Pelagibaculum spongiae: one gene and its partners. The protein of the gene in region 3 binds, or shares a complex with, the protein of the main gene of each other region. Links are inferred from orthologs where the notes say so. Each region holds a gene or a part of one and is shown on either strand. Other genes may lie near its edges.

Evidence for each region. Proteins that work in one complex are often made in the same cells at the same time.
Region 1: the proteins of rne (region 3) and eno are in contact, whole or in part, in a solved structure (PDB 2FYM), measured with the Escherichia coli proteins. The link is inferred for Pelagibaculum spongiae from one-to-one orthologs.
Region 2: the proteins of rne (region 3) and pnp are in contact, whole or in part, in a cryo-EM structure (PDB 9QH0), measured with the Escherichia coli proteins. The link is inferred for Pelagibaculum spongiae from one-to-one orthologs.

The regions. Positions count from the first base shown.
Region 1 is NZ_QDDL01000011.1:9,473-14,406, forward strand. What follows is about bases 906-3,793. They hold eno (phosphopyruvate hydratase), read right to left. Parts: upstream 3,052-3,793; coding sequence 1,759-3,051; downstream 906-1,758. Other genes in these bases: DC094_RS22195 (hypothetical protein), read right to left, coding at 906-966; DC094_RS18665 (hypothetical protein), read left to right, coding at 1,176-1,697; pyrG (CTP synthase), read right to left, coding at 3,140-3,793. Also shown: DC094_RS18660 (AAA family ATPase), read right to left, coding at 1-816; more of DC094_RS22195, read right to left, coding at 820-905; more of pyrG, read right to left, coding at 3,794-4,765; tRNA lysidine(34) synthetase TilS, read right to left, coding at 4,839-4,934. UniProt on the Escherichia coli protein: Catalyzes the reversible conversion of 2-phosphoglycerate (2-PG) into phosphoenolpyruvate (PEP). It is essential for the degradation of carbohydrates via glycolysis.
Region 2 is NZ_QDDL01000001.1:393,867-398,822, forward strand. The notes cover bases 906-3,815. They hold pnp (polyribonucleotide nucleotidyltransferase), read right to left. Parts: upstream 3,484-3,815; coding sequence 1,327-3,483; downstream 906-1,326. Other genes in these bases: DC094_RS01725 (hypothetical protein), read right to left, coding at 906-1,080; rpsO (30S ribosomal protein S15), read right to left, coding at 3,515-3,781. Outside these bases: DC094_RS22665 (hypothetical protein), read left to right, coding at 9-131; more of DC094_RS01725, read right to left, coding at 292-905; tRNA pseudouridine(55) synthase TruB, read right to left, coding at 3,857-4,786; 30S ribosome-binding factor RbfA, read right to left, coding at 4,786-4,956. UniProt on the Escherichia coli protein: Involved in mRNA degradation. Catalyzes the phosphorolysis of single-stranded polyribonucleotides processively in the 3'- to 5'-direction. Also involved, along with RNase II, in tRNA processing.
Region 3 is NZ_QDDL01000004.1:288,025-293,679, forward strand. What follows is about bases 1,265-4,873. They hold rne (ribonuclease E), read right to left. Parts: upstream 4,531-4,873; coding sequence 1,465-4,530; downstream 1,265-1,464. Other genes in these bases: DC094_RS11765 (low molecular weight protein-tyrosine-phosphatase), read left to right, coding at 1,265-1,454. In the rest of the region: DC094_RS11760 (lysylphosphatidylglycerol synthase transmembrane domain-containing protein), read right to left, coding at 1-893; more of DC094_RS11765, read left to right, coding at 1,002-1,264; 23S rRNA pseudouridine(955/2504/2580) synthase RluC, read left to right, coding at 5,026-5,655. UniProt on the Escherichia coli protein: Endoribonuclease that plays a central role in RNA processing and decay. Required for the maturation of 5S and 16S rRNAs and the majority of tRNAs. Also involved in the degradation of most mRNAs.

The sequences.
Region 1 (4,934 bases), on a different replicon or contig from region 3:
ATCAAAGGTTTCACCGTTTTTATCTACCGACATATGTAGCCGAGGCTTGCGGCGCACTCTGAGGTTTTTAAGATCCGGCATGAAACTGGAGATTGCAGAGCGAACCGCAGTTAATTGACGATCTTTTTTAGATTCAATAAGCTGCTCCAACCTCTGCAATGCTTGTTCATCACTCTTTAGTTCTTTTTTTAGTAGCGTTATTGTTTCGTCAGAAACACCCCGTTCATTTTCAACATCTTCACGTTCTCTAAACCACTCAAAAAAGCGGCGAAAATCTACACTTTGCCCTAGCGAATTTTCGAAGCCATCAATTTGCTGAAGTAAACGTTTCTTGCGAATTTTTAGTGGAATATCTAAAACGCCACGCTCTGCTGGATAAAAAGCTACCAACGGCAACGAAGCAGAAGGGTCATCCGTCAACCTTTGCCGAAAAAAATTGGCTAGCAAAGCCAGTTCTTGCAAGTCTGATTGAAACCGTCCGTTCTTACCTTTACGCTTCCTGGCAAGTTCCCAATCCCGTTCTTGGAAGTCCTTCAAGAGCCGTTCCCGTACACATACCCCGATTAATGCATCATTGGCAGAATTACGAATACTATCTTCCTCGATTAGCTTACCAACGCCTTTTTCAGAGGAAATCCTAGCGACTAACCAACTAAGAGAAGTCGCCACAGCTTGTAGCAACGTTGTCTTTCCAGAACCATTATTACCAATTACAACAGTCGCGTTGCTATCTGGATAGTCGTCAGTTGGAGCGACTTTGATTGTCTGCGACTCATACATACCGATATCGCAGATTTTGAAGTATTTAATTTCCATGTTTTAGCAGCCTCGCTCTACGCCGTTGTTAGCCAAAGCCTCAAATAATTTACAGTGTTTGCGAATAACAGGCAGGCCAATTTCTAATGCAACCAAACTATCAACAACGATTTTTACACGAAATAAAGAAATCATTTTTCCTAACGCCATTAGCACCAATCCGTAAATTCAACTGATTTAACTTCAGTTGCTACGATTTCTGGATAGAAAATGATTGGATGTCACTCAGAAGTGAATATCCCTTGAAATGTTTTCCTAGCATCAACGACAATTCTACTGCGAAAGTTGATTCAAATGACTAGATGCAACCAACATAGCCTAAGCCTAAATAGACTTTTATCAATAACAACCATGCAATAATGGATGATGATTGCGATACAAAGAAGACGCGAGAACTAATGGTGTTCAAAACAATCATCTCGCACTTTAAAAAAAGTGCGCAACTAGAAAACAAAATCGAGATACTCTCAGAGTGTCAAAGTGAACAAAAACATATAATAGAGACGCTTATTAAAAAAGAGAAGCTACTTGAGCATAAAATCAACAAACTCGAATTGGCCTGCCAAAATATTAAAAACAAACAACTTAAACAAATAGTTCTAGCTCCAATATCGCCTACGAAAACCAACACAACTAATATCAAAAGTGCTGATCGATTCCAGAGTAAAACTTTTAATTCATTCGGCCAATTCAAACCTACACACAAGAAGAGAACACAGAATCACACGGCTTTGTTCGAAAAACAAAGCATTGAAGACAGTATTGCCTTAGATATTGCTGTCCAAGAGAACACATACGGCCGTGACAATTTTGGCGACAATAAAGATGATTATGATGGTGATGATTTCTCTGACAATGAAGATAGAGATGATCGCTACTAACTTCCAAAAACCAAAAAACCGGCTAAGAAGCCGGTTTTTTGTCAACGCTAGTTTTTAACAATTAGCGCTGCTGGTTGAATGCTTTCAAACCAGGATATTCAACGTCGCCCAGCGCTTCTTCGATACGCAGCAACTGGTTGTACTTTGATACACGGTCAGAACGGCACAGAGAACCTGTTTTAATCTGGCCAGCAGCAGTACCAACCGCTAAATCAGCAATAGTTGCATCTTCAGTTTCACCTGAACGGTGAGAGATAACTGCTGTGTAACCCGCATCTTTAGCCATCTTGATCGCGTCCAGAGTTTCGGTCAAAGAACCGATCTGGTTGAATTTGATCAGGATAGAGTTAGCGATACCTTTGTCGATACCTTCTTGCAGGATCTTGGTGTTAGTTACGAACAAGTCGTCACCAACGATTTGGATCTTGTCACCCATGATCTTGGTCTGGTATGCGAAACCATCCCAATCTGATTCGTTCAAACCATCTTCAATAGAGATGATTGGATATTGTTCAGCCAACTCAGCCAAGAAGTCAGAGAAACCTTCTGAAGAGAAGATTTTGCCTTCGCCTTTCAGGTTGTATTGACCGTCTTCGTAGAATTCAGAAGCTGCACAGTCCAGCGCCAGAGTAATATCTGTGCCCAGTTTGTAGCCAGCTGCTTCAACAGCAATCTTGATTACTGCTAACGCTTCAGCGTTAGAAGACAAGTTTGGCGCGAATCCACCTTCATCGCCAACTGCAGTGCTCAAGCCGCGATCAGACAGAACTTTTTTCAGTGAATGGAATACTTCAGCACCCATACGCAGTGCTTCACGGAAGCTAGTTGCGCTCACTGGCTGAATCATGAACTCTTGGATATCAACGTTGTTGTCAGCGTGCTCGCCACCATTGATGATGTTCATCATTGGTACCGGCATGCGGTAAACACCAGGAGTGCCGTTCAAATCAGCAATGTGCTGGAACAAAGGAATGCGCTTTTCAGCAGCAACCGCTTTAGCCGCTGCTAAAGAAACTGCCAAGATTGCGTTTGCACCCAGCTTAGCTTTGTTTTCAGTACCGTCTAATTCGATCATCAGGTTATCGATTGCGCGCTGATCTGCAGCGTCCTTACCAATCAATGCTGGAGTGATCAGGTCTTTAATGTTGCTAACTGCAGTCAGAACACCTTTACCCATGTAACGAGACTTATCGCCGTCACGTAATTCCAACGCTTCGCGTGAACCAGTTGAAGCACCGGAAGGAGCGCATGCCATACCCATGGCACCGGATTCCAGATGTACTTCAGCTTCAACAGTCGGGTTGCCCCGAGAGTCCATGATTTCGCGACCAATAATTTTAGCGATAATTGCCATAAAGCCTATTCTCCAAAATAACAGCAGAAAAAGGATAGCTGCGGGCCCAAAGCCCTCTTAAATTCCAACAGTCAATTCAAACGAATGCTTATGCATCTCGTTGATTGATTGCTGCCTTAACAAAACTGGTAAAGAGTGGATGTCCATCTCTTGGAGTTGATGTGAACTCCGGGTGGAACTGACAAGCTAGGAACCATGGGTGATTCTCTATCTCGACCATTTCGACCAACTGTCCATCCTCTGAACGACCAGACACTTTCAAGCCTGCTTGTTCAATCTGAGTTACCAACTCACCATTAACTTCATAACGATGGCGATGACGCTCAAAGACTGAAGCGGAGCCGTAAACTTTAGCCGCTAGGCTGTCTGGCTCTAATAAACATGTCTGAGCACCCAAACGCATAGTACCGCCTAAGTCGGCAGCCGCATCACGCTGTTCTACTTCGCCATCTGACCGTTTCCATTCGGTGATTAAACCGACCACTGGATGCGGCGTATCTGGCTTAAATTCGGTGCTGTGAGCATTGTCCATTCCCGCCTGATGGCGCGCATATTCAATCACAGCAACCTGCATTCCCAGACAAATACCTAAATAAGGTACTTTGTTTTCACGAGCGAAACGGGCAGCAATAATTTTGCCTTCAACGCCCCGCTCACCGAACCCGCCAGGCACCAAAATCGCATCCATTTGCTTGAGTTTATCTGTGCCTTCATATTCCAAAGATTCAGAATCGATATAGCAAACTTCCACTTTGGTTCTGGTATGAATACCAGCGTGACTCAAAGATTCGGTTAAAGATTTGTAGGCATCGGACAAGTCCATATATTTGCCTACCATGGCGATTTTTACTCGCGATGTTGGGTTGAGTTGTGCATCGACAACTTGTTCCCATTCGCTCAAATCTGCCGGCGAGCATTGTAAGCGAAAACGATCAACAATAAGCTGATCCAGCCCCTGATCACTTAGCATTTGCGGAATTCGATAAATAGAATCCACGTCTTGGCAAGAAATAACCGCTTCTTCATCCACATTGGTGAACAAGGCAATCTTACGGCGCTCATTACCTTCAACGCCACGCTCACTCCGGCAAACCAAAACATCTGGCTGTATACCAATAGAACGCAGTTCTTTAACAGAATGCTGAGTCGGCTTGGTTTTGATTTCGCCAGCAGCGCCAATATACGGCACCAATGTTAAGTGCAAGAACATGGTGTTTTTGCTGCTTTCTTCGACTCGCATTTGGCGAATGGCTTCCAAAAACGGCATCGCCTCAATATCACCTACGGTACCGCCAATTTCAACCATGGCAATATCAGCACCAGCAGCGCCAGCACGCACTCGACGTTTGATTTCATCGGTAATATGAGGAATAACCTGAACCGTGCTGCCGTTATAATCACCACGACGCTCTTTACGAATAACGCTCTCGTAAACACGGCCAGTAGTGAAGTTCTGTTTTTGGGTCATTGTGGTACGAATGAAACGTTCGTAGTGACCTAAATCGAGATCAGTTTCGGCACCATCTTCGGTTACGAACACTTCGCCATGCTGATAAGGACTCATAGTCCCTGGATCTACATTGATGTAGGGATCCAGTTTCAGCATAGTGATCTTCAGGCCTCTAGCCTCCAGAATGGCGGCAAGGGAAGCGGCGGTAATACCTTTACCAAGCGATGAAACGACACCACCGGTAACAAAAACGTATTGAGTCATGAGAAGCCCTGAAAAACCAATAAAAACGAGTGGAATTCAAGGAAGGGCATAATACCGAAATTTATTGGCAGGCTCAATTGATCCCAGTAGGCAAAGCTGAGAAATCACACAAAATTTTATAATTAACATTGTCAGTTCTGGTTGCCATTTTAATCCCTGCAATCGCTAC
Region 2 (4,956 bases), on a different replicon or contig from region 3:
AAAAAACTGTGAACGAGCTTAATTCGGGTAAAGCTTCGCTTGATGCAGATCAAAGACAAAAGCACCATATTGGCATGTTAGCGCTAAAAGTAATGACGCGGTTACTTGCTGACCCTCGCGTCATTCTGTAACTGGAAGTACGGAATCTATGGCTACGGAGGGTAAAATTTAATTTCTGATGGTTTGGCTGGAGCTTTAACTTTCTTGTTAATGGGCTCCCGTCTTCCTTGGCGAGAATGACGAGTACCCAATCATTTGCTCCGAGCTGCCACGAGAAAAACAAGAGGGAAGTTAACTGGCGGTTTCGGTTTGCTGTTGCAGTAATTTATCTAACTTGGCTTCTATGCCATGCATTTTCTGCATTTGCTGCTGGTTTTGCTCAAGGATTTGCTGCTGATTACGTTCGATAGCTTGCTGTTGCTGCATCACTTGCTCCAAATCGATACTGGAAGCCAGGCCGGCAAAGCGGATCAAGAACCGCTGAATTTGTCGCCAGCTCATAGGAAAAGCTTGCTCAGCTTGCTCAGCATCGGTCCTAATCGCTACAAACTCAGCTTGCGATTGCCTCTGTTCTAGCAACCGCTCTGCTGCCTTTAGCCATGCATCAGCTAACTGCTGCTGTTCCAGTTGAGTCGTTTTTTTAGCTTGAAAGTTGTTCGCTACGACATAGAGCGCATCTTTTAAGCAACGAAAAATTTCATCAGCCCAAGCTTGTCGATTGTGTTGTAGCTGGTCACCAGCATCTGAAAGCATTTGCAGTGCAAAGTCAGCTTCAGCGGTCGACGGGAAAATTTTGATTAGCTGCTGCCAACTGGCAATCAGTGTTTTGGTATTTTCAGGCCAATGAAATGGAATTAATAACGGTGATTGCGGCAAATCTAGCTGATTAATCAAATCACCCCAAGCTAATGTGTCCTGCGATAAATCACAGTCAAGCGGGATGCGCACGCCAGAACTGACGCGCCATTTCTGGAACGCATCACTTAGTGAAGCAGCAGCTTCATCGCAGGCTTTCCTTGCCTGTGCTTTAGAACTCGCAGCTGAAAAGCCCAGATAAAACTCGGTAAAATTCCCTTTCAATAACATCTACAGCAACTTCTTTTGAACAAGCGGCCATAATGCGCGAATTAGCGGCGAGCTGCAATGCTGGTTGATCGGCTGGGCTGGTTTATTTTGTTGCTTTTAATAGGTTCGATTCTATTGTTGTGGCTCGCATAAAGTTTCAACACAACCCACATCAAGCGCAGAACCATAAATAACAGACATAAAAAAAGACGCCCTTAGGCGTCTTTTTCAAAAGCATCTTTACAATCTAGCTGGCTGAAATTATTCAGCTGCTGGTTGCTTTGGAGCTTCTTCTACTACTGGTGCTGCTTCAGCATCAGGCTTTTCTAAACGGTCAGATACGACTTCTTTCATAGAAAGACGGATGCGACCCTGACGGTCAACTTCCAGTACCTTAACTTCAACCACATCACCAACATTCAGTTCGTCAGCCACTTTCTCGACACGCTTGTCAGCGATTTGAGAAATGTGCACCAAACCATCTTTGCCTGGCAGGATGTTAACGAAAGCACCGAATTCCATCAGACGCTGAACTGTACCTTGGTAGATAGTGCCTACTTCTACGTCAGCAGTAATTCGTTCGATGATCTTCTTAGCTTTTTCGCCAGCTTCCAAATCAACCGCGGCGATACGTACAGTACCGTCGTCATCCAGATCGATCGCAACGCCAGTTTCTTCGGTGATTTGACGGATAGTTGCGCCGCCTTTACCGATAACGTCACGGATCTTGTCAGGGTTGATCTTCATGGTCAGCATGCGAGGTGCAAAAGAAGATAACTCGCCTTGTGGCTGAGAAATCACTTTTTCCATCTCGTCAAGGATGAACAAACGTCCGCCACTTGCCTGACTTAAAGCGATTTCCATGATTTCGCTAGTGATACCGTCGATCTTGATATCCATCTGCAGTGCAGTGATACCGTTACGGCTACCGGCTACTTTAAAGTCCATGTCACCTAGGTGATCTTCGTCACCCAGAATGTCAGATAGAACTGCAAAGCAATCGTCGCCTTTGATCAAGCCCATTGCGATACCGGCAACGCCGGATTTCACAGGAACACCAGCGTCCATCAGTGCCAGAGAAGTACCACAAACAGAAGCCATAGAGCTTGAACCGTTTGATTCAGTAATCTCAGAAACCACACGAATGCTGTATGGGAAATCTTCGAACTTAGGCAGGATCGCTTGAACACCGCGACGTGCTAAACGGCCGTGACCGATTTCGCGACGCTTAGGTCCGCTCATGAAGCCAGTTTCGCCTACACAGAATGGAGGGAAATTGTAGTGCAACATGAAGGTATCGAACTGCTCACCGTTTGGACCTTCCAGGCGCTGTGCATCACGCTCAGTACCCAAAGTGGCAGTAACGATTGCCTGAGTCTCACCGCGAGTAAACAATGCAGAACCGTGGGTACGATCCAGAATGCCATGCTCAACAGTAATTGGACGAACTGTATCAGTTTCACGTCCATCGATACGTGGCTCGCCCGACAATACGCGGCTACGAACAACGCTTTTTTCTAGCTTACCGAAGTACTTAGATACTTCTTTAGCATCGAATTCTGGCGCATCACCAGCAGCCAGGGCTTCAATAGTCTGAGCTTTCAGCTCACCCACTGCCTGGTAACGGCTCATTTTTTCCTGAATCTGATATGCAGCAGTCATACCTTCAGTTGCCAGTTCAGCAACTTTAGATGCCAATGCTTCATTTTCAGCAGGAGGCTCCCAATCCCAAGCTGGCTTGCCGTGCTCGGCAGCGAACTCGTTGATTGCAGCGATAGCAACTTGCTGCTGCTCGTGACCAAACATTACAGCACCTAACATGATTTCTTCTGACAGCTCTTCAGCTTCAGATTCAACCATTAACACTGCACTTTCAGTACCAGCAACAATCAATTCTAACTTGGAGGTTTTTAACTCTTCAAAAGAAGGGTTAAGCAGATATTCGCCGTTGGCGTAACCTACTTTTGCCGCACCGATTGGGCCCATAAATGGAACACCAGCAATACACAATGCAGCTGAAGTACCAATCAATGCAGGAATATCTGGGTCCACTTCTGGATTCCACGACATTACGGTTGCAACGATCTGAACTTCATTTTGGAACGCATCTGGGAATAACGGGCGAACTGGGCGATCGATCAAACGGGAGATTAAAGTCTCCCGTTCGGTCGGTCTACCTTCGCGCTTGAAGAAACCACCAGGGATCTTCCCTAACGAGTAGGTACGCTCCTGATAGTTAACCGTCAGCGGGAAAAAGCCGCGGTCACCGTCACTCTCTTTTTTAGCAACAACAGTTACTAGAACAGTGGTGCCATCTACATCGACTCGTACCGCTGCCGTTGCCTGGCGTGCAATCGCGCCAGTTTCCATGGTGACGGTATGCTTGCCGTATTGGAAAACTTTTCTATTCGGAGTCACTCGGAAGATCCTTAGTAGTTAATATCTGAAATTAGCGGCGCAGGCCAAGCTTAGTGATCAGGGCGCGATAGCGATCCAGATTCTTGCCTTTCAGATAATCAAGCAATTTACGGCGCTGAGAAACCATACGCAGCAGTCCACGACGGCTGTGATGATCTTTCTTGTGTGCTTTAAAGTGCTCAGTCAATTCAACAATATTTGCAGTCAACAGTGCTACTTGAACCTCTGGGGAACCGGTATCACCTTCACCGCGTGCGTTTTCAGCTACGATCTGCGCTTTTACGTCTGCAGATAACATATGGATATCTCCTATTACAAGTCATCTAAAAAAATAATCATCGGCATGCAGTGTGCAATGCCAATTAAATTGGAATCAAGCTTCCGTCAGCAAACGCCTTGGAGCCACCCGGCCGTCATCCAGTACTTCGCCTACACCTAGGAAACGCTCATCTTGCAATTGCAAGCTAACCCAACCTTCGGTAGGTGCCTTAGGAACTACTACCGGCTGCCCCATTCGCAAATAATATGCGGAGGCATCTGGCAATGTTAGCGTCGGCCAATGATTAACCATGGTGGAGATAGGCTGTAACAGCGCTTCTACCTTATCGCGCCCTAATTCTTGCTCTCGCAATTCTTTGAGCTGATCCATCGTTACCATCGTGGCGTCATCTAACCCACCAACACTCAGTCGTCGTAACATGATGACGTGAGCGCCACATCCAAGTTTCTCACCGATATCTTCGGCCAGACTACGAATGTAAGTTCCCTTGCTAACCCGAGCTTCAAGCGTTGCTTCATCGCCGTTCAACTCTAGAATTTCTAAAGAATAAACATTGATTGGCCGTGGTTGACGCTCTACCTCAATACCTTGGCGAGCCAGTTTGTATAAAGGTTGGCCTTCATGCTTGATAGCAGAATACATGGAAGGCACTTGATCCTGGGGACCTCTAAATTCAGCCACGACTTGTTGCAGCTGTGCTTCATTAACATCCACAGGACGGGTTTCGATCACTTCACCTTCAGCATCACCGGTTTCGGTGCGCTGACCCAGTTTCATGGTGAACTGGTATGCTTTATCTGCATCGAGCAAGAAGCGTGAAAACTTGGTGCCTTCACCGAAGCACAGTGGCAACATTCCACTGGCTAACGGATCAAGACTACCGGTATGGCCCGCTTTTTCGGCAAACAACATACCTTTCACTTCTTGCAATGCTTCATTCGAGCTCAAGCCAAGTGGCTTATCGAGCAAAAGAACGCCATCGACTGGACGACCGCGCCTTCTATTTCTGCCTCTGCGAGCCACTAGTCTTCTGCTCCCGGATGAAGTCGATCCTCAGCCAGCGCGGAGTCTATCAGTGCTGATAGCTCAGATCCACGACTAGTTGAGTTGTCATAATAAAACCGAAGCTGCGGCATAACCCTGATCTTGATCTGTTTCATCAAGTTATGGCGAAGAAAACCTGCGGCATTTTG
Region 3 (5,655 bases):
CCTATGACAACCGCTAGCCATAAAGTGGTCAAGCGAGAAATCAGTGTTGCGGCGGTTGCATTGGCCGAATCAACGCCGCTAGCCAGTAGCAATCCATACATAACTGCCTCTGCGCTACCTAAGCCGCCAGGCAGAAAGGACAGGGCACCTGCCAACATGGCTAATGCATAAATGCCAGCTGCTAGGGAATAATCGATGGTGTTGCCGGTTGCTTCAACAATAATGCCGAGTGCTAAAGCTTCTAGTCCCCAGGCAATTATTCCAATTAATAGTCCTTGTAATAGCCGGACGGGGCCAAGCAATTGATTGCTTTGTTTTAAAATATCTAGCACACGAAAACCCAGCCGATTGACCCAGCTAATTGGAATTCGATTAATGATTTTTTCTGCTAAATGCTGACATTTTTGCGACAGCATTAGAAAGATCAAGCCGGATAACAACACCAGGGCGGCATAACCAAAAGCGGCATATTCAGGGAAACGTAAAATGGCAAAGCTGGCTAGAAGCAATACTGCAAGGAGGTCTTGCACCCGTTCAACCACTAGCATTGCCAAACTATTAGTGACCGGCACTTGATGTTTTTCAAGATAGAGACTGCGAACCGCTTCACCTGCTTTACCCGGTGTGGTCGTCAGAGCGAAGCCAGCTAGATAATAGCCAAGGCTTTTTAACGGAGGAACCGCATAATCCCCCTGTCGCAGGAAACCTTGCCAGCGAAAAAAACGCAGTAAATAGTTGGCAATTGACAGCAAGCTGACCCATAACACCAACCAGGGAGAAAATTGTGTGATCGCTTTTAAGCCATCACCTGAGTCAGTTGCCAACAGCCAGATACCATAACCTGCTATGGCTGCCACAACCGAAACAACAATCGCCTTATAGGAAAAACGCAAAGTTGACTCCAGCAACCGAGGATCTTTGTCCTCTTTATCAATGCGCTGGACTATAACAGAGGCGTTTAAATACTGTAAGACAAGTTATATGACCATTTAGTGAGCGCTATGAAACAGGTACTTTTTGTTTGTATGGGCAATATTTGCCGTTCTCCCACTGCCGATGGTGTTTTCAGAAAAATGCTGTCAGATCAAGATGATATCAGTTGCGATTCTGCTGGCACTGATGCCTGGCATATTGGCGAATCTCCTGACTCTCGGACTGCGGCAACCGCACGCAGGCGAGGTTACGATTTAACCCAACTAAGAGCGCGACAGGTAACTAACGAAGATTTCGAGCTATTTGATTTGGTTTTGGCAATGGATCGTTCGAATTTGAGCAAGTTGCAGCGAATGTGCCCGGAAAATCTACAGCACAAGGTTGAATTATTTCTGAATGGTACGTCGCAGGAGGAAGATGAAGTGCCGGATCCATATTTTGGCGGTAATGGCGGCTTTGATCATGTGATGGATCTGGTAGAAGATGGCTGTCGAAGCCTATTAACTAGGCTTCGACAGTAATCATTAACCGTTAGGCATTTTCAGCACGGGTTTTAACTTGTTTCATTGCTGCAGGTGCTGCAGTAGCAACAGGCTTTTGCCTTTGCTTCTTCCATGCTGGCACTGAAGCAGGCTGAGCAATCGGTGCTGCAGTCGCTTGAGTTACAGGCGCATCAGAACGACTGGTCTTTATCTGACGCATCGCTGAATTTGCTGGCTTACTAGCAACCTGAACTGGTGCAGCCGCTGGCCGAGAAACCTGTGCTGGCTGAGCTTCAACTGCTGGTTTTTCAGACGAAGCTTGAGGCCTTCTGGTTCTAACCTGCTTAGATGCTGGGGCAGCAGGCTTTTTAGGCGCAACCGGCTTTTCAGCAGGTTTTGCTACTGCTTCAACAACTTCAGCTTTCGCTACAGGTTTTGGCCGGGGCTTGTTTACCACTTGCGCTGGCTTATTGACCATTGCTGGCGGTACATCAGCGTGTAGCATTTGCTCAGGATTGAACGCTTTCTTTTCAACCGAAACCGACTCGCTCGCCACTTCTTTGCGCTCTGAACTATCTAACTCAGGAGCAGGGTGTCTGCTGGCCTTTTGTCGTGGATGACGACGCTGGCGTGGCTGACGGTGCTCGCGAGGTTCACGAGCTGGCATTGCGGCTGGCTCTTCATCATCAACCGTGAAGGTGATTTCTGATGGTTTCTCAGTTTGCTGTTCAACAACTTGGCCGTCTTGCTGCTGGCCATCAACCTGTGGTTTTCTGGTTTGGCGGCGACGACGACGACCGTTTTCACGGCGCTCTTGTTGGCTTTCAGCTGATTCAGTTGCTTCCGGCTCAACTGCATTCGCTTCAACTGGCTGCAGACTTTCATCTGATTTTTGCTGATTGCGACGTTGATTGCGGCGACGCTCAGGCTTTTCCTGCGCTTGGAGCGGCTCGAAATCGACTTCTGCATTATTCTGAACTGCCGGGCTTTGCAAATCCTGCTGCTGCGGCTGATCATCTTGTTTGCTATTACGACGACGGTTGTTGCGACGACCGTTGTTTTCGCGCACTTCCTGTTCAGGCTGCGCTTGCTGCATCGGTGCATTATTCGTTTCAGGTTGACCTGAATTCTGCTGGCGCGGCTTACGGTTGTTGCGGCTACGACGTCCATCTTGCTGTTGCGCTTCAGTTTGCTCTTTATCTTGCGGAGCAACTGGCTGCTTGCGATTATTTTGGCGACGTGCCTTTTGACCGTCCTGATCTTGGTTGTTCTGGTCGCCATTACGATCATTATTGCGCTGACGATCACGATTATTGCCACGGCCTTGCTTGTTACGATTGCCGCGATCATTTCGATCATTTGTATTGCGTTTATTGGCAGGCTTGGCAGGTTTAGCCGGAGCTTCTTCTGCTTCACCAACAATTGCTGACCAAATGCGGCTAAACAAACCAGGCTTACCGGCTTTGGCGGCAGGCACTGCAGTAGGGATTTTCATTACTGGCTTGGCAATAGGTGCGACCAGCGCAGCTTGATTAACTGCTGGCTCATCACGACCAATGTTTTCTGGTTGCATTACCGGAGAAATCTCTGGTAACTCAGGTGCTTCTGCAAAGCTGTAAGAAGGACCATCATCTTCAGCAATCAAACCATCTTCACGTAACCGCTGAACTTCATATTCAGGAGTTAACATGTGAGGGTTTGGCACCACTAAAACAGATACTTGCTTACGCTTTTCTATCGCAGCTAGTTCTGATCTTTTTTCATTCAGCAGGTAGGTGCCGACTTCAACCGGAACAATCGCACGAATTTGTGTGGTTTTTTCTTTCATGCTTTCTTCTTCGATTAATCGAAGAATAGATAAGCTCAAAGATTCAACTCCACGAACGGTGCCTTGGCCAGAACAGCGTGGGCAAACGATCTTGCTGGACTCACCCAAAGAAGGGCGCAGCCGCTGACGCGACATTTCCAACAAACCAAAGCGAGAGATACGACCAACCTGAATTCGAGCCCGGTCCATGCGCAGTGCATCACGCATCCGATTTTCGACTTCACGCTGTGCGCGGGTAGGGCCCATATCGATAAAGTCAATAACGATCAAACCGCCGATGTCGCGCAAACGCAACTGCCGAGCAATCTCGTCACAAGCTTCCAAGTTAGTTGTAAGTGCCGTTTCTTCGATATCACTACCTTTGGTTGCCCGGGCAGAGTTGATATCAATAGAGATCAGCGCTTCAGTTGGATCGATCACTACCGAACCGCCAGAAGGCAGGCGAACTTCACGTTCAAAGGCAGTTTCGATCTGACTTTCAATCTGGAAACGGCTAAATAGCGGCGTGGTGTCCTGGTACATCTTGACCTTGTTCAAGTAGTCAGGACGTACCCGTGAGATATGCGCACGCGCTTTATCATAGGCAGTTTGACTATCGACCAAGATTTCACCGACATCTATTCGCAAATAATCTCTTATTGCACGGATAGTTACATCGCTTTCTTGATGAATCAAGAAAGGTGCGGAACGACCCGCGACCACCTTGCCAATTTCACCCCACAGGTTCAAAAGAATTTCCAGATCGTATTGCAGATCTTCGGCGCTACGGCCAACACCAGCAGTACGTACGATCAAGCCCATGCCGTCAGGAATGTTCAGGCATTCACGTGCTTCACGAATCTGAGTTCTTTCTTCACCTTCAATGCGACGAGAGATACCGCCAGCACGTGGGTTATTAGGCATCAGAACAATAAAAGAACCAGCCAAACTCACAAAGGTGGTTAATGCTGCACCCTTGCTACCGCGTTCTTCTTTGTCAATCTGTACGATGATTTCCTGGCCTTCTCTCAAGGCGTCCTTAATGCTGGGACGTCCCTGAAAATCCTTGCTAGGAAAATATTCGTGGGCCACTTCTTTTAACGGAAGGAAACCATGTCTATCGGCACCGTAGTTAACGAATGCAGCTTCAAGACTTGGCTCAATGCGCGTTACTTTACCTTTGTATATATTGGCTTTTTTTTGTGCACGGCCAGGTGCATCGATATCTAGGTCATACAACCGTTGGCCATCAACCATTGCAACGCGCACCTCTTCCTGGTGGGTTGCATTTATCAACATACGTTTCATCTAGTTTGGTCTCAAACTATGCCTTGGGGGATGCGCGGCATTAATTACATAGACCATCCTGGGGGGAACACGGCGACCTTTATAAAGAAGTCACTGCCGCTTGCCAGAGGACGTCTGACGTCAAAACTACTCTTATTTTTAGTTTCGTCATCACATGCAGCAGGTTTTGTCGTGCCTACTGCTGACCCCGTCGCGCTTCGCGTCAACAGGCATCAAAAATTCTGGCTTAGCCCCACGGATGGTTGCTTCGCATCAAACCTGTCAAGGCCAGGTTTATAGGGCCGCATTAAAACTTGCGGCAGCTGGGCTTTTCGCCTACATGTACATGCTTCTTTTTATTGCTGAAGCAATATGTACTTTGTTGTCTTAGTGCAGGGAATCTTCATCCTGCGGCCTGATGCCTCAAACTCATAATTGGAGTTGCAGTCAGGCTCGGCTAATATAGCAGGCTTTCAATAGCAGTAAAACTTTAGCTGCATCAGAGATAGTAGGTTAATGAGTTCGGAGTTGCAGAGCGTTCGCACACAAGTGCAAAAAGTTATCATTGATGAAGAGTATCAAGGTCAGAGAATTGATAACTATCTTATTAATTTCCTTAAAGGCGTTCCTAAAACGCTGGTCTACCGCATTCTTCGAAAAGGCGAAGTTAGGGTAAACAAAAAAAGAGTGAAGGCACCATATCGAATTCAGGCAGGCGACGAAATCCGCATTCCGCCGGTCAGAATGGCTGCTAAAGATGACAAGCCAAGCCTGCCATTGCAGCAAATTGCCTTCCTTGAAGACAAAATCATCTATGAAGATGACTATTTTCTGGTGTTGAACAAACCCTCGGGCATGGCTTCTCATGGCGGAAGCGGCATTGTGGTTGGGGTAATCGAAGCATTTCGCCAGCTACGCCCCAATGCCAAATCACTGGAGCTAGTTCATCGGCTGGATCGACCAACATCAGGTTGCATGGTGATTGCCAAACGCCGTTCTGCCTTGCGCTCGCTACAAGAACAATTGCGCGAGAAAAAAATGAACAAGCGCTACCACTGCTTGGTTCGTTCTGATTGGCCAGCCGACCGCAAAACGGTTAAAGCGCCTTTGCTGCGATTTTTAACCCGCTCTGGTGAGCGGATGGTT